3 regions of the Bradyrhizobium sp. AZCC 2262 genome follow, and region 1 is predicted to be linked to each of the others. Evidence: predicted binding sites of a transcription regulator. Region 1 holds the regulator's gene; each other region holds the start of a gene.
What was found. The regulator LexA, encoded in region 1, represses DNA repair genes until DNA is damaged. The targets are predictions, from matches to a motif close to TGTTCNNNNTGTGTTCNG.
Positions count from the first base shown of each region.

Region 2: a site for LexA is predicted at 3,269-3,286, ahead of uvrA (excinuclease ABC subunit UvrA). Genes of this name have one in related genera too.
Region 3: a site for LexA is predicted at 1,862-1,879, ahead of V1283_RS41085 (ATP-dependent Clp protease adaptor ClpS). Genes of this name have one in related genera too.

Region 1 is NZ_JAZHRT010000001.1:3,922,308-3,928,075, reverse strand. It holds gene V1283_RS18725 (ComEC/Rec2 family competence protein) at 1-306, shown strand, start outside; gene V1283_RS18720 (hypothetical protein) at 375-656, opposite strand; gene V1283_RS18715 (hypothetical protein) at 694-1,110, opposite strand; gene lexA (transcriptional repressor LexA) at 1,334-2,035, opposite strand; gene V1283_RS18705 (molybdopterin molybdotransferase MoeA) at 2,249-3,460, opposite strand; gene V1283_RS18700 (HAD-IA family hydrolase) at 3,574-4,197, opposite strand; gene V1283_RS18695 (hypothetical protein) at 4,376-4,675, shown strand; gene V1283_RS18690 (NADH:flavin oxidoreductase/NADH oxidase) at 4,738-5,768, shown strand, end outside.
Region 2 is NZ_JAZHRT010000001.1:3,216,758-3,222,525, reverse strand. It holds gene V1283_RS15210 (DUF2306 domain-containing protein) at 1-111, opposite strand, end outside; gene V1283_RS15205 (single-stranded DNA-binding protein) at 408-899, opposite strand; gene V1283_RS15200 (outer membrane protein) at 1,456-2,205, shown strand; gene V1283_RS15195 (outer membrane protein) at 2,436-3,092, shown strand; gene uvrA (excinuclease ABC subunit UvrA) at 3,374-5,768, shown strand, end outside.
Region 3 is NZ_JAZHRT010000001.1:8,746,064-8,751,831, forward strand. It holds gene V1283_RS41080 (hypothetical protein) at 1-37, shown strand, start outside; gene V1283_RS41085 (ATP-dependent Clp protease adaptor ClpS) at 76-1,818, opposite strand; gene V1283_RS41090 (thiamine pyrophosphate-binding protein) at 2,271-2,837, shown strand; gene V1283_RS41095 (thiamine pyrophosphate-dependent enzyme) at 2,834-3,433, shown strand; gene V1283_RS41100 (LysR family transcriptional regulator) at 3,566-4,489, opposite strand; gene V1283_RS41105 (rhodanese-like domain-containing protein) at 4,657-5,768, shown strand, end outside.

The DNA of each region.
Region 1 (5,768 bases):
CCCGAGGCGCTGGCGGACGATTGCGAGCGTGCGGCGCTCATTGTGACCATGCGGCAGGCGCCCGCTTCATGCACGGCTTCCGTCATAAATGCCGAACGGCTGCGGCGGCAGGGCGCGATGGCGTTGCGGCAAGGCCGTGAGGGATTTGTCGTCGAGGCGGCAAAACCGAGGGGCATCGACCGCCCGTGGTCGCCGGCCATCGCCGACGAGAGCGAGGCAGACACCACCGTGCTTGCGCCGCGAGTGGTGCCGCCGCGCGCCGTCGACGCCACCCCCGCCGAGGCCGACCTTCAGGCGGAGGAGTAGGCGAAACATAGCGTTTTCGAGCGAAGTGGAAGCCGGTTCGCGTAAAGAAAACGCGTCAAGACAAAAAACTAGTGCTCGTCGAGCGAGGGACTTGAGGGGTGGGCCGGTATTTCGAAAGCGCCGAGGTGGAATTCCTCGGGCGCGTCGGGGGTCGACGGCAGGTTGACCAGCGTGAACGACGCCTCGGGGAATTGCCGCCAGATCGCGAGATCTTCGGCCGTGATGGTGAGCCAGCCGTACCGGAACATGTACCGTCCGGGTTCCGTGACGCGACCGGCTCTTTGCCATGTGACTTTGTTGACCACCGACCGCCCCTCGGTGCCGAGTTTCTCACAAAACCATATCAGCATGATCCGCCGGCATAAACCGGCGGATCAAGCGCGTCGTCTAACCGGTCACGATGGATTCGGCCGGTGGCGCTTCCGTCACCTTCGCCGCACGTTCGCCCTCGGTCACAGGCAATTGCAGCACGGTCGCGCGCTGGCCTTCGCAAAGCTGCGTCACCAGCACATGGCTTCCGTCGGGAAATTCGATCGCGTCATGGTGGCGATCGGACACTTCGGGCTCGATCTGGTTGAACTTGGCGACCCGCCAGTCGGTGGTTCGCGTCCAGATCCACCGGTTGTCGTATCGGACGTCCTGGGCGAACGCCAGTTCGGTGCCGGGAAGCATGCAGACCGCCACTGCCGGCTCGCGTTCCGACGCAAAGCCGCGGGTCGATGTACCGCGGAATGTCGTGGTGATCAGCGTCTCGCCGACCTGGGCAGGCCGCGTCTTCACCGCATGCAGGCTATAGTCACACATCGGATGGCTCCCTCGTTTGAGATAGCGGACCCGTGTCTGGAAGGAGGCACCGGCCTCTATCAGAGCTGACTTGGCGCACAGCGTTTTCTTGCTTCTGGGCAATTCTGCGACTGGCGCACTACGTCTAAATCACAAACGCGCTAACGCGGCTTGGTTCCAGGCGCGCACAAAAAACCCTCGCCGAAGGCCGGGGCGTCGCAGTCGTGTCCGCAAAGCCAGCCGGTCAGTATTTGCGGTAAAGCCCGATCAATTTGCCCTGAATCCGGACCCGGTTCGGCGGCAGGATGCGGACTTCGTAGGCAGCATTGGCGGGCTCCAGCGCGATCGAGGCGCCGCGGCGGCGGAAGCGCTTTAGCGTGGCTTCCTCCTCGTCGATCAGCGCCACCACGATGTCGCCGGTGTCGGCGGTCTCATTGCGCTGGATCAGCGCCATGTCGCCGTCGAGAATGCCGGCGTCGATCATGGAATCGCCGCGCACTTCGAGCGCGTAGTGCTCGCCGGAGCCGAGCATGTCAGGCGGCACGCTGATGGTGTGGCTGCGGGTCTGCAGCGCCTCGATCGGCGTACCGGCGGCGATCCGGCCCATCACGGGGACGGCGACCGGGCGATTGCCATCGTCCTCGGTAGTCGGCGCGCTCACCGTGCGCTTGCCGAGCGTGCCTTCGATGACGCTCGGCGTGAAGCCGCGGCGGCCGTTGCCGGCGGCTGCCAGCTCCGGCAGCTTGATGACTTCGATGGCGCGGGCGCGGTTGGGCAGGCGGCGGATGAAGCCGCGCTCTTCCAGCGCCGTAATCAGGCGGTGGATTCCGGATTTCGAGCGCAGGTCGAGCGCATCCTTCATCTCGTCGAAGGAGGGCGGTACGCCGGCCTCTTTCAGCCGTTCATTAATGAAACGCAGAAGTTCGTACTGTTTGCGCGTAAGCATCGCGAGCATTCCCCCGGTTGGCACAAATCTTTCGGTCCCGAATCTCTGGGGTCCATCACGAGAGTCCCCAAAACTCCCAGTCATAGACACTAGCAGTCGAAACAAATCATGAACGGACACTATATGTTCGATATGTGTTCCGCAACCACTTAATTTCAGGTGAACGCGTCGCGGCTTCGGCCCAAGACCACCTTTACAGGCACGCTCAGGACGTCATTCCGGCAGCCGGAGCAGCTCGCAAGGCGAACCCTTTGCGGCAGCCGGCGCGAACGGCGGACGTATCACAAGTGCCCGTGCCGCAGCGAGATTCCCGAGCAGCGATGAATCCTGGAGATTCACCGGCACCGCGATCAGCGTGCCGTCCTCGCGCGCTTCGAGGCGTGCGCGAAGATAGTCTTCGCGCTGGTCGTTGGCGGCGAGATCGCGCCCCAACAGGGCGCTTTCGCGCCGGTGATGGATTGTGTCGCGGCCCGACAGCGCACGAATCAACGGGACCAGAAACAGGAAACCGCAGACATAGGAAGAGACGGGATTGCCGGGCAGGCCGATCACGCGCATCGTGCCGAGCCTGCCATGCATCATCGGCTTGCCGGGCCGCATGGCTATGCGCCAGAACGCCATGGTCGTGCCCTCGGCCTCCAGCGACTGTTTGACGAGGTCGTGGTCGCCGACCGAGGCGCCGCCCATGGTGATCAGGATATCCGCGTCCGCCTCGCGCGCACGGCGGATGCCTTGCGTGGTGGCGGGGACCGTGTCGGCGGCGATTCCGAGATCGACGACCTCGGCGCCCTCGGCGCGCGCCAGCGCCCGCAAGCCGTAGCCGTTGGAATAGACGATCTGGCCAGGGCCGGGGATCTCGCCCGGCATCACCAACTCGTCGCCGGTGCCGAGGACCGCGACTTTCGGGCGGCGGTGCACCGCAAGCTCCGGATAGTTCATGCCGGCGGCGAGCGACAGATCGCGGTCGGCGAGGCGGCGTCCGCGATTGAGCAAAACATCGCCCTCGCGGAAATCGACGCCGGCGGGCCGGATATGCCGCCCCGCAACGGCGGCTTCCGTGATGGTGATCTGATCGCCGTCGACGCCGGTATCCTCCTGGATGATGACGGCGTCGGCGCCATCAGGGATCACGCCGCCGGTGAAGATCCGCACCGCTTCGCCTCGGCCTACCTTCCGCTCGAACGGGCGGCCGGCGGCGACCTCGCCGATCACCTTCAGCCGCACCGAGAGATCGGGGGAATCCGCCGCGCGCACCGCGTAGCCGTCCATCGCCGACATCGCCTGCGGCGGCTGCGTCCGCCGTGCCGCGACGTCGCGCGCCAGCACGCGATGAAAGGCATCGTCGAGCGCGATCATTTCCTCGGGCAGGGGGACCGCGCCGGCAAGGATCGCAGCAAGCGCATCGGCGACAGGCATCAAGGCCACGGGCAGACCTCCAGGAGCATGATCCGGAAAGGTGGACACCGGTTTTCCGAATAGATTATGCTCAAATCAAAGGGATAGAGCGGGATGACGGTTCGAAGCAACGTCATCGCGCTCTAAACTTCAAGTGCGGTCAGTGCCCTTGCCACGTCATCCGTCGATGTCACGTGGATGGCACAAAGGCCGCGCGCCCGCGCACCTTCGATATTGGCGGCCGAGTCGTCGAAGAACAGGATCCGCGACGCCGGCACGCCGATCGCCTTTACCACATGATCATAGGCCTCCGCGTCGGGTTTGCGCAAACCGATGCTCGAGGACAGGAATATCTGGCGGAAATGGCTGAGTACGTCGGCATAGGCCTGCGAGAAATGCGCGACATGGGCCGGATTGGTGTTGGAAAACGCATAGAGCGGCATGCGTTTGGCGGCGCTTGCCAGCAGCGGCGCAATACCGGGCATCTCGCCGGTGAAGATCGCGTTCCAGCCTTCCAGGAACTGCGCGTCGGTGAGGCCGATGTCGAGGGACTGGCGCAGGCCCGCAAAGAACGCCGCGTCGTCGATACGGCCGGTCTCGTGATGCTTGAAACTGTCGTTGACGACAAAGCGCCCGGCGAGGTCGGCAGGCTCGCAGCCCGCGTGCCCTGCCCAGTTCACCATCACGGAATCGAAACTGATATCGAGCACGACACGGCCGAGGTCGAACAGCAACACGTCGACGGAGGAGGGGGGCGGCACTTTCATGGCAATCGTTTACAAAACTGGTCAGGCATGGGCAACGGGCTGGACCGATTTCGGCCCGATCCAGCGCTTAAGCCGGTGTCCGAGCTGTGCTATAGCGGTTTGGGGCGAAGTGGATGTCGGCTCGCGTGAAGAAAGCGCGTCAAAAATAGCGCCTTGGTTTGAAATAGGGAGTGGCGGCATGAAAATCCTGGGCAGAATCTTGGGCGCAACATTTGTGATCGCCTCACTCGCCGGTCCGGCTTGGGCCCAAGGCGGGCCCGCCAGATACGGTGAGCCCGACAAGCCCAAGACGCCTGCGGAAATCGCGGCCGAGAAGGACGCCGAGCGGGCCTACCGGAGGTCGCTCGGCAACATACCGGAACAACAGAAGACGGACCCCTGGGGAACGGTGCGCAGCGACAGTGCGCCGCCGAAAGCGGCGGCCAAGGCGCCGCCAGCCAAGCCGAAGGCCAAATCCGCCGAGGGCGCCGCAAAGTAATAATTAAGAAGGCACTTCCCGGCGCAGTGCCGGGATAATGATGCCCGATGCGAGGAAATGACATGACGGAAAGGCTGCTGTTTTCCCCGATGACGATCCGCGGCGTGACGCTGAAAAATCGCATCGTGGTGCCGCCGATGCATCAATATTCGGCGGTGAAGGGTTTTCCGACCGACTGGCACCTGATGAATGCCGGCAAGTTCGCCGCCGGCGGCGCCGGCCTCGTGGTCGTGGAATCGACCAAGGTCGAGCGGCGCGGCTGCGGCACAGTCGGCGATCTCGGCATCTGGGATGATGCCTTCGTCGAACCGCTCGGCCGCCTTGTCAAATTCATCAGGCAGCAGAATTCAGTCGCCGGCATTCAGCTCGGCCATTCCGGCCGCAAGGCGCGCGTGACGCGACCGTGGGAGGGCGACCGCCCGCTGCAGCGGACATCAGACATCGAGGACTGGGACGCGTGGCAGCCGGTGGCGCCGAGTGCGATCGCCCATAGCGAGAAATGGCCGGTGCCGCAGGCGCTGGCGCGGGGCGAGGTGAAAGACCTGGTGCAGGCCTGGGGCAACGCGGCGCGGCGCGCGCATGAAGCTGATTTCGACGTGCTGGAGTTGCACGGCGCGCACGGCTATCTCGTGCATCAGTTCCTGTCGGAGCGGTCCAACGCGCGCAGCGACGAATATGGCGGCTCCGAAGCCAATCGCATGCGCTTCATCACCGAAATCACCGAGGCGGTGCGCGCGCATTGGCCGGACCACAAGCCGCTGTTCGTCCGCCTCTCGGTCGAGGACAATGCCGGATGGGGACCAGAGCAGAGCGCGCGGCTGGCAAAAATCCTGAAAGCCAAGGGCGTCGACATCATCGATTGTTCGTCCGGCGGCATCACCGAGATGGCGCCGATCCTGGGCAAGGAAATCAAATACAGCTATCAGGTGCCGCTGTCGGAATATGTGAAGCGCCATGCCGACATCATGACGATGGCGGTGGGCCTCATCATCCATGGCGACCAGGCTGAGCAGATCCTGCGCGACGGCCAGGCCGATTTGATCGCGGTGGGGCGCGAAATCCTCAACAACCCCAATTGGCCGATGGACGCCGC
Region 2 (5,768 bases), 710 kb from region 1:
CGTCCCCTTTGGAGCTGCGAGCTGCACCACGCCAAGCGCGAAGGCGGCCATCGCCGCAAAGGCATGAAGGGGTATTGCAGGAGCGGCATTGAGCAACGGCGCAAGCGACATTTGAAACTCCCGCGTTCATTCGACCAAGCCAGCAGCCCGGTCTCATGTAAGGAGTATTCACATCAATCTTTCCACCGTCAAGTTCAATCTTGACGTTGTCAAGTTAAGTCGAGATCGAAGCTTCCGTCCCGATGGCGGGCGGGCCGCAAATCGCAACGGGAGCAGAGGGTTTGGCTTTTACGGAATGCCGCTAATGCCTTGGAAGCGCGGGCGCATGCGCCCCCACTGCCTTGCTGCGGAGCGACGCCTGCCCTGAGGACGCGTCACCTTGCGTGGCAATTGATCAGGCTTCCAGCTTAGAACGGGATGTCGTCGTCCATGTCGCTGTTGCGGCCACCGCCGGCGGCCACGGCCCGCCGCGGCGCCGAACTGGCCGGACTGCTGGAGCCGAAATCGCCGGCATCGTCGGAGCCGAAGCTGCCACCACCGCCGCCGCTGCGGCCGTCCAGCATGGTCAGGGTCGAGTTGAAGCCCTGCAGCACGACTTCGGTCGAGTATTTCTCGACGCCGCTCTGGTCGGTCCATTTGCGGGTCTGCAGCGCGCCCTCGATGTAAACCTTGGCGCCCTTCTTCAGATATTGCTCGGCGACCTTGCAGAGTCCCTCGTTGAAGATCACGACGCGGTGCCACTCGGTCTTTTCCTTGCGCTCGCCGGTGCCCTTGTCGCGCCAGGTTTCCGACGTCGCGATGCTCAGATTGGCAATCGGCCGCCCGTCCTGTGTCCGCCGGATTTCAGGATCCTTGCCGAGGTTGCCGACCAGAATCACCTTGTTTACGCTTCCCGCCATCGCCGCTCTCCACTCGATATCGCCGGGCAAAAATCACTGGTCGAGCCCGCCAAGTGCCGGCCGCCTTCAATTCCTGACCTGTCGCCAGTTTCTTGACCTGTCGCCTTGTCCGCTCGCTGCGTCCGCATCAGGACATCTGAAACGACCCTATACGCTCGCAAAGCCCGCCGACTTAGCGATCCCTCGGCAAGTCTGCGGTTATCCACATATAGCATCGCCCCTGCAGGTGTTCCAGCTTTGTTCCGGAATCTCACGTCGCTATGGGGTCGACTGGGGGTCGTCTCGGGGCCGACTCGCCATTCAACTATATGGCGACCTCAGTTCGCCACAATCGAGCCCAGAAAATGACAAAATGGAACTGAAAGTTCCGCCCGCTAGCGTGAATAACGTAAGTATATCATGAGCTTGACTCCATATTTTGGGTCACAAGTGTTGCAATTTGGAGACGCAATTTTTGAGCGAGTCACGCTATAAAATTACCTACCGGCGCGGGCGCTCGCGTCATCACGGCAACGCTTCGGGACCAACGGAAGCGGGCAAGAGCTGGAGATAGAGGATGAAGAAGTTTCTGTTAGGTACGGTTGCTCTCATCGCGTTCGCGGCACCAGCGGCGGCTGCCGACCTCGCGGCGCGTCCTTACGTCAAGGCCCCGCCGACACCGATCGCCGTCGTGTACGACTGGAGCGGCTTCTATATCGGCGCCAACGGTGGTTGGGGTTCGAGCCGCAAGTGCTGGGATTCGGTGGCGCCTGCTCTCTTTATCGGCGGTGAGGGTTGCCATGACGCGACCGGCGGCACCGCCGGTGGTCAGATCGGTTATCGCTGGCAGACCGGCACCTGGGTGTTCGGTATTGAAGGCCAGGGCAACTGGGCGGACTTCAGGGGCAGCAACGCGAGCACGCTCTTCCTCGGCTCCAGGAACGAATCGAAGATCGATGCATTCGGCCTGATTACCGGCCAGGTCGGTTGGGCCGCCAACAACGTTCTGTTCTACGTCAAGGGCGGCGCGGCCGTCACCGCGGATCGTTTCCGCATCGTCGATATTCCCACGGGCATCGTCACCGGCACCACCGGTGATGACACCCGCTGGGGTGGCGTGGTCGGTGTCGGCCTCGAATACGGCTTCGCTCCGAACTGGTCGGCCGCCATCGAATACGACCACCTGTTCATGCAGGACCGCACCTACACCTTCATCTCTCCGGTGGGTGGCGGCTTCTTCGCCGCCGATCGCATCCGTCAGGACGTCGACCTCGTCACGGTTCGCGTCAACTACCGCTGGGGTGGCCCGGTCATCGCGAAGTACTGATCGCGACACAGCAAACGGAATACGGAAAGGCCGGCTCAACGCCGGCCTTTTTGTTTGGTTGTACCGCAGGATTACGCGCACCCGCTGCGGTTGCAGATTACCTATCTTTTGCCGCGGATGTGGTTTTTCGGCGACAGCCTTATGCGATGACTTCACGCTATATGCGCAAGCAACCTCAAATTGACTACGCGCATAGTTGCGTTGGAAATCCCGAAGGAAGGAAGAAGAACGTGAAGAAAATTCTGCTGACGACGACCGCTCTTATCGCGCTTGGGATCGCCCCTGCGGCCGCCGCAGATCTGGCTGCACGGCCCTATACCAAGGCGCCGCCGATGGCAGTTGCGATCAATAACTGGAGCGGGTTCTACATCGGCGCGATGGGCGGCTACGCCCAGGAAAACTCCGACGGCCTGGGCACGCTTAGCGGGGGCTTCGCCGGCGGCACCGCTGGCTACAACTGGCAAATGGGTAACGTCGTGCTCGGCATCGAAGCGGATGCCGCCTGGGCTGACGTGGGCGCCACCGTGGGCATCGTGGGCCTCGCCTCGGTCAGCGACAAGATTCGCGACATGGGCACCGTTCGTGGCCGCGTCGGCTATGCCTTCGATCAGGTCCTGGTCTACGGCACCGGCGGCTACGCCTGGGCCGACAACCGCATGACCGCCACGTTGCTCGGCCTGAGCGCTTCGGACAGCCACTTCCACTCCGGCTGGACCGTCGGCGCTGGTGTCGAGGTCATGTTCGCACCGAAATGGTCGGTCAAGGCCGAGTACCTCTATCGCAGCTTCCAGGGCGAAACCTACAATTTCCCTGGCATTGTCGTGGGCGTTGCGAGCGGAACGCTCAACCTGAACAGCGTTCAGGTCGGCGTGAACTATCACTTCTAAGACTTCCCGCTGATCCAAGTATTCCCGCTGAAAATGCCTGCGCCTCCGTTCCGCGATCCGGAACGGAGGCGAATTTATTTGGGGAGTTCCGATCGGAGCTGCTGACTGCTGCTGCCAAAGAAGGACAGCACAAACAATCCGTTGATGATTCGCACGCGGCACTGGAAATCCCTCGTCGTTCTTCCTATGTTCCGACTTTCAATCATCGGCGCCTGATCCCGGTTCTCGCGGGCAATGCGCGCCCAACGTGGCGCGTCTCCCACGCGTCTGGAAATGCCGATATGGATGAAGTGCTCAGGGCGAAGCGCCAACCACCCGCCGGCTCCGCATCACGCGCGATAACCATCCGCGGCGCGCGCGAGCACAATCTCAAGAACGTCGACGTCGAGATTCCGCGGGACAAACTCGCGGTGTTCACCGGCCTGTCCGGCTCCGGCAAATCCTCGCTCGCGTTCGATACGATCTATGCCGAAGGCCAGCGCCGCTACGTCGAATCACTCTCGGCCTATGCGCGCCAGTTCCTGGAGATGATGCAGAAGCCGGATGTCGACCAGATCGACGGTCTGTCGCCTGCGATCTCGATCGAGCAGAAGACCACGTCGAAAAACCCGCGCTCCACCGTCGGCACCGTCACCGAGATCTACGACTACATGCGGCTATTGTGGGCGCGCGTCGGCGTACCCTATTCGCCCGCGACGGGGCTGCCGATCGAAAGCCAGATCGTCTCGCAGATGGTCGACCGCGTGCTTGATCTGCCCGAAGGCACGCGGCTCTATCTGCTGGCGCCGGTCGTGCGCGGCCGCAAGGGCGAGTACAAGAAGGAGCTCGCCGAATACCTCAAGAAGGGCTTTCAGCGCGTCAAGATCGACGGCACCTTCTATGAGCTTTCGGAAGCGCCAACGCTGGACAAGAAATTCCCGCACGACATCGACGTGGTCGTCGACCGCATCGTGGTCCGTCCGGACATCGGCCAGCGCCTCGCCGAAAGCTTTGAGACCGCGCTGAAGCTCGCCGAAGGCCTGGCCGTGATCGAATACGCCGACGCGCCGGCAGGCGCTGCGGAAGAGAAAAAGTCCGACAAGAAGACCGCAAAAATCCACGACAAGAGCGGGCCGGAACGGATTCTGTTCTCGGAAAAATTCGCATGCCCGGTTTCCGGCTTCACGATCCCCGAGATCGAGCCGCGGCTGTTCTCGTTCAACAACCCCTACGGCGCCTGCCCGGCCTGCGGCGGCCTCGGCGTCGAGCAGCACATCGACGAGGACCTCGTCATTCCCGACAAGGAGATGACCTTGCGCAAGGGCGCGATCGCGCCGTGGGCAAAATCGTCCTCGCCCTATTACATCCAGACGCTGACCGCGCTCGGCAAATTCTACAAGTTCACGCTCGACACCAAGTGGAAGGACCTGCCGAAGAAGACGCAAGCCGCCCTCCTCACCGGCTCCGGCGACGACGAGATCAAGTTCTCCTACGAGGACGGCGTCCGCTCCTACGACACCAAGAAACCGTTCGAGGGCGTCATCACCAATCTCGAGCGCCGCTATCGCGAAACCGAGAGCGAATGGGCGCGGGAGGAACTGGCAAAGTATTTCTCCGACATCCCCTGCGCGGGCTGCAACGGCCACCGGCTCAAGCCCGAGGCGCTGTGCGTCAAGATCGGCGGCAAGCATATCGGCGAGATCTCGGAATTGTCGGTGCTCCGGGCCGGCGAATGGTTCGAGACCGTGCCGAAGGCGCTGAACGCCCAGCAGAACGAGATCGCCGCGCGCGTGCTGAAGGAAATCCGCGAGCGGTTGTCGTTCCTGCTCGACGTCGGCCTGAATTATCTCACGCTCGCGCGCGCCTCCGGCACGTTGAGCGGCGGCGAAAGCCAGCGTATCCGCCTCGCCTCCCAGATCGGCTCGGGTCTCACCGGCGTGCTCTACGTGCTGGACGAGCCCTCGATCGGCCTGCACCAGCGCGACAATGCGCGGCTATTGGAAACGCTGAAGCGGCTGCGCGACCTCGGCAATACCGTGATCGTGGTCGAGCACGACGAGGACGCGATTCGCCTCGCTGACTACGTGCTCGACATCGGTCCCGGCGCGGGCATGCATGGCGGCCACATCGTGGCGCAGGGTACGCCCGCCGAGATCATGAAGAACCCGAACTCGCTGACGGGCAAATACCTCACCGGCGAGATGTCGGTAGCGATCCCCGAGCGCAAGCCGCCGAACCACAGGCGCACCATCAAGGTCGTCAACGCCCGCGGCAACAATCTGAAGAACGTCTCGGCGGAAATTCCGCTCGGCCTGTTCACCTGCGTCACCGGCGTCTCCGGCGGCGGCAAGTCGACGCTTTTGATCGACACGCTCTACAAGGCGATCGCCCGCAAGCTCAACAACGCCAGCGAGGGCGCCGCACCTCATGACCGTATCGAGGGGCTGGAGCATATCGACAAGATCATCGACATCGACCAGTCACCGATCGGCCGCACGCCGCGTTCCAACCCCGCGACCTATACCGGCGCCTTCACGCCGATCCGCGAATGGTTCGCCGGCCTGCCCGAGGCGAAAGCGCGCGGCTACGAGCCGGGACGGTTCTCCTTCAACGTCAAGGGCGGCCGCTGCGAGGCCTGCCAGGGCGACGGCGTCATCAAGATCGAGATGCACTTCCTGCCCGACGTCTACGTCACCT
Region 3 (5,768 bases), 4.8 Mb from region 1:
CGACCCGAACTGCCCGCCGGATTCCAAGCCGAAGTAAATGTTCCTTCGATCCGCCAATCTCGCGGGTGGTAACTGTCACACCTCGGCTGTCGCCTGCGCCGTTTCGCGCGCACCTCCGAGCAGCTTGATATTGAGCTTGCCGCTCGCGAACAGCATGTCATCGAGCGCTTCGCCGAGATCGGCTGACTTGATTGCCGTACCGCCATCCCGGCCAATGCCGGCTTGCGCGGTTCGCCGCATCAACTCCTTGATGAAGGCGGCGCTGACGCCTCTGGTCCGCCGGACGGCTTCGTCGATCAGGGTTTCGTCGAGCCGCAGCCCCTTGCCGTAGAGCTGAACCAGCTTCCTTCGGCCGGTGTCATCCGGCAGCGGAATTTCAATCGCCTGATCGACCCGGCCAGGTCGGTTGGCCAGCGCGCCCTCGAGCTGTTCGGGCCGGTTGGTAGTTAGGACAAACAGAATGTCCGCATCCTCTTTCAAACCGTCCATCTCGTTGAGAAGATTGTTGAGCATCGATTCTTCGCATGGCCCCATCATCTCGCGATCGGTTGCGATGAGATCGACATCCTCGATGATCACCATGGCCGGCTGCAACAGGCGAGCGAGGTTCATGTAGGCTCCGAGCAACTCAACCTGCGCGGCCATGATGATCAACGTCGTGTGGCCGGGCAGGTTGCTGGCGAGGTAGCGAATGGTATGGGTCTTCCCGGTGCCGGGCGGTCCGTACAGCAGGATTCCCTTGCGGGTCGATTGACCGAGCTGGCGCAGTTTTGTGCGATGCTGCACAAAGTTCAGGATGTTGCGGTCGAGCAGCTTCAGTGTTGCGTCGGGCAAGATCACGTTGGCGCGTTCAACGGGCGGCAGCTTGTGGACCATAAGGCCTCGCGACCTTCCGCGATAATTCGCGCCCCCGTCGAACGACAGGATCTTACCCCGGTAGCTATTCGCGGCGTTGACCGCGTCCTCGATAGCGATGAAGCAGCGCCTCACGAACTCCGCTCCCGCCGCTCCGGCAGACGCCGCGATTTCAATGCGAACACCCGTTTCTTCACCATGTTCGCGATGAGCAGAGAGCAAGACCGCATATCGCAGGTCTTCGGCGCCACACAGCCATAGTCCATTGTCGAGGCATTTGACCGGCTCGGCTTCGCCAATCTCCACATCATGGTATTGCGCTGGCGCGATGGCATGAGCGGCCTGTCCAGCACTCGTCAGCGAGGCGAAGGTGAGGGTCTCGTAGCGGTGGCGCTCCTGAATGCCGAAGAACCTGATGCGCTGGATGGAGAACAACTTGTCCACCGCCACCTGAACGTCGGCGCGCATATGCCCGGGAAACTGCCGCGACGTCGCGACCAGTCGATCGAGAGGGACGCCGGCGAAATGCCATCCAATGGCCGTGCAGGCAAAGTCGAACCGCTTTGTTTCCGTGATGGCACCGAGGTTTTCTGCGGCCGCCAGAAGGCAGTCCTCGCAGACCAGTGCCGCCTTGCCGACCCAACGGAGCGGGTCTTCGGAAAAATTGCCGCACAGCTTGCAGCGATCACTCCCCATGTCATCGCCGGCGCGGGCCGTGATCGCCAGTTGATGGCCCGATGCCCGGATCCGCTCCTGTGCAGCCTGCAACAGCGCCTCCGCGACAGTGCGCGGATACGTGCCGCAAACCGCCGTCCCCCTCCTTTCGATGGCGATCATCACTTCAATGGCGTCGCTGGACGGTTGGCTGAATACCGAGCGTAGCAGACCGATCACAAAATCCTGCGGGGTGTTCTCGTCATTATGAAGAACGAGCTGAACGTAACCAGGCTGAAGGCGATCCATTGAAAAACTCCGGAAGTGAACTGAAACAGCTTGTGTGATGCACAAGAACAAATCGGGAACAATCTTCAATAACCCGCAGAGGTTGTCAAGAGTAAATCCTGTAAGGTGGGGATTAACCGAGCCTGATGCCGCACGGATGCAGCAGGATTCCGGATGTGATTGCCAGTCGGCAAATCACTCGCTTCGCGCGTCGCGGTGTCAGTTTCTCTCGCGGAAATAGTCCGCTCGTGCCGTGCCCGCCATTCAGGAAGACGCTACGCGAGAGATGGTGGGCACGGCGCCAGTGCGCCTTTGCCCCGCCTACGACTGAGATGCTGCCCAGAACTTGCAACCCCACATCAGCCTTTCAATTTTGCGATAGAAGCCATGTCCACATTCAAATTCCTCGAACCCCCGCCACGATCTATTCTCCGTACAAATCAACCCTGAAGTGGCAGAGGAAATTGAGTCCGATGGCGGAAGCAGCAAAATCACGTGGCGAGGCGCCGGCCGCGTTGCCGACGTGGCCGGACGAAATCTACCACGTCCTCAAGGACGCCGGCATTCGCCAGGTCGCGATGGTGCCGGATGCCGGCCACAGCCGCCTGATCCGATCCTTCGAGGCCGATCCCGAAACCCGCGTCGTGACGCTGACGACGGAAGAAGAGGGCGTGGCGATGCTGGCGGGCGCATGGCTCGGCGGCGAGCGCGGCGTTCTGCTGCTGCAGTCGAGCGGTGTCGGCAACTGCATCAACATGTTGTCGCTGCCCGTCATCTGCCACATGCCGCTGTTGATGATCGTCACCATGCGCGGCGATTGGGGCGAGTTCAATCCGTGGCAGATCCCGATGGGGCAGGGCACGCGGCCCTCGCTGGAGGCCATGGGCGTGATCGTGAACAAGGTGGACGAGCCCGATCTGGTCGCTTCCGCCGTGCAGGGCGCGGCGAATCTTGCCTTCAACACCTGGAAGCCGGTAGCGGTCCTGCTCGGACAGCGCGTGCTCGGCGCCAAGAATTTCAAGGAGCTTGCCCGCAAATGACCAATCCCAACGCCCTTCTACATCGCCGGGACGTCGTCAACGAGCTCCTGCGTGACCGCGCCGACCTCCTCGTCATCGCCGGCCTCGGCGCGCCGAACTGGGACGTCTCCGCCGCCGGCGATCATCCCAACAATTTCCCGCTCTGGGGCGCCATGGGCGGCGCCTCGATGATCGGGCTCGGACTGGCGCTGGCGCAGCCGAAGCGAAAAGTGCTCGTCGTCACCGGCGACGGCGAGATGCTGATGAATATCGGCTCGCTCGCGTCAATCGCGGTGGAAGCGCCGAAGAATCTGACGATCGCCGTCCTCGACAATGAGCGTTTTGGCGAGACCGGCATGCAGAAAACCCCGACCGCCTCCGGCGTCGATCTCGCCGCCATCGCCACCGCCTGCGGCATCCGCACTTCGCGCATCGTCCGCACGATGGCGGAAGTCACCGAGCTGCGCGACCTCGCACACGAGGGACGGGGAACGGCATTCGCCCAGATCAAGATCAATCCCGAGGCGCTGGTCTTCGTAATGCCGCCGGCCGACGGCGTCATCCTGACGACGCGCTTCCGGCAATCGGTGCTAGGCGACGAGGCGCTGTTTAATTGAGGGATGGCGCTGCGACCAATGCCGTCATGCCCGGGGTCGTCCCGGGCATCCACGTCCTTGGCCGCCATTATGCGAGAAAGACGTGGATGGCCGGGTCAAGCCCGGCCATGACGAACAGTGAGCAAGATGGCGCTACGCCGTCATGTTGATCTTCCACAGACCTTCCTTCGAGAGCTGCTGAATCTCGGACACGATCAGCGTCGCAATCGTCGTCGTCGCGATCGACGGCGGATGGGCGATCGGCGAGGCCAGGATCAGTTCGCGCGACACCGAGGGACTGACGGCGGCCATCTCCAGCCGTTTCGCCGCCACCTCGGTGCGGATCGCCGACGGCGGCAACAGCGTATAGCCGAGCCCTTCCTCCATCAGGCTGATCTGGGCGCGATAGGAATCCACCTCGATCATGGCGTCGAGCTTCAATTTCTCGCGCGCCAGCGCCTTCGCCAGCAGCGCCCGCAAGCCGTGCGAGATGCTCGGCAGGATCAGCTTCTGCTTCGCCAGCCATTTGAGCTCGACCTGCTTCCGCTTGCTCAGGCCAGAGCCGGGCGGCCCGACGGCGACGATATCCTCGCGGCCGATCGACTGGACCTGAAGATGCAGATCGACCGCCGGCCCATAGATGATCGCGAGATCCATTTCGCCGCGGTGCAGCCACTCGACCAGATGGCCGCCATAGCTTTCCACGATGCGCAGCGAGACGTCGGGAAACTCGTTGATGACGCGGCGGGCGAACCGTCCGGACAGCACCGCGCTCACCGTCGGCACCAGGCCGAGGATGACGCGGCCCGACGGATTACCGTTCGCCGATTTGAGGTCGTCGCTGACCTGCTCGATCTGGCGAATGAGCCCCGTGGTGCGGTCGAGCAGCATCCGGCCGGCGCTGGTCAGCAGCATGCCGCGGCCGTTGCGGACGAACAGCTCGACGCGAAGCTCGTGCTCGAGCAGCTTGATGTGCCGGCTCAGCGCAGGCTGGGCGGCGCGCAGCCGGTCCGCCGCCTTGCTGAGGCTGCCCAGCTCGGCCACGGCGCGGAAGGTGCGCAATTGTTTGAGGTCCATTGGATGCCTAGATGCTCATTCAGCGGCATCATATGCGGTTTCGAGCAGGCCCGTGCAATTAGATCAATGCTCCCATGACATGAGAGTTAATGGCCTGCCGGGCGTGACGGGCCGCGCGCGATGCTGCTAGTCATGCAAGTACGATCCACACCTGGAATTCCCGATTCATGACCTTGCCGTCCGTCACCCCACCCGAAATCCGCACCGCGCTGCTGTTGCGCGATGAAATCGCACTGCTCGATGTCAGGCATGAGGCCGTCTTTGCCACCGGCCATCCGCTGTTTGCCGCCAACATGGCCGCTGACCGGATCACGTTGGAGGCCGAAGCGCGGCTGCCGCGCAAGGACGCGCCGATCGTCCTCTACGATGACGGTGAAGGCCTCGTGCCGCAGGCTGCGGATCGTCTGAACGCCTTGGACTACACCAATGTCCGCCAGCTTGACGTTGGGCTGCGGGGCTGGAAATCGGCGGGCTATGAAGTGTTCCAGGACGTCAATTCCTATGCCAAGGCCTTTGGCGAGCTGGTGGAGCATCGCCGCCACACGCCTTCGCTGGCCGCCGAGGAAGTCAGCGCCCTGATTGCTGATGGCGCCAACATTCAAATCCTCGATGTCCGCCGGTTCGACGAATACGCGACCATGAATATCCCGGGCTCGATCAGCGTACCCGGTGCGGAGCTGGTGCTGCGTGCGGGCCGCGCTGCGCCGGATTCCGAAACCACCATTATCGTCAATTGCGCCGGCCGCACCCGCTCGATCATCGGCACGCAATCGCTGATCAATGCCGGCGTCACCAACAAGGTGCGGGCGCTGCGCAACGGAACGATCGGCTGGACGCTGGCCAAACAGAATCTCGAACATGGCTCGAAGAGACGCGGCGAGATCGGCGCCATCGCGGGCGGTGACGCCAATGCGCGTGATGTCGCCTATCGCGCCGGCGTCCGGCACGTGGGCCTTGCGGAGATGGCGGCGCTGCAGGCGCAGGCCGATCGAACGCTGTATCGTTTCGACGTGCGCTCGGAAGAGGAATACTCCGCGGGCCATCTCACAGGCTTTCGCCATTATGCTGGCGGGCAGCTGGTGCAGGAGATCGACATGGCAGCCCCGGTGCGCGGCGCGCGCATCGTGCTGACCGACAATTTGCGTGTCCGCGCCGACATGACCGCGTCCTGGCTCGCGCAGATGGGATGGGAAACCTATGTGCTCGAAGGCGGCTATGACGGCACGCTCGAGATCGGCCCGCCGCTTGTGATTCCAAAGCCCGATCCGTCACATCGCTA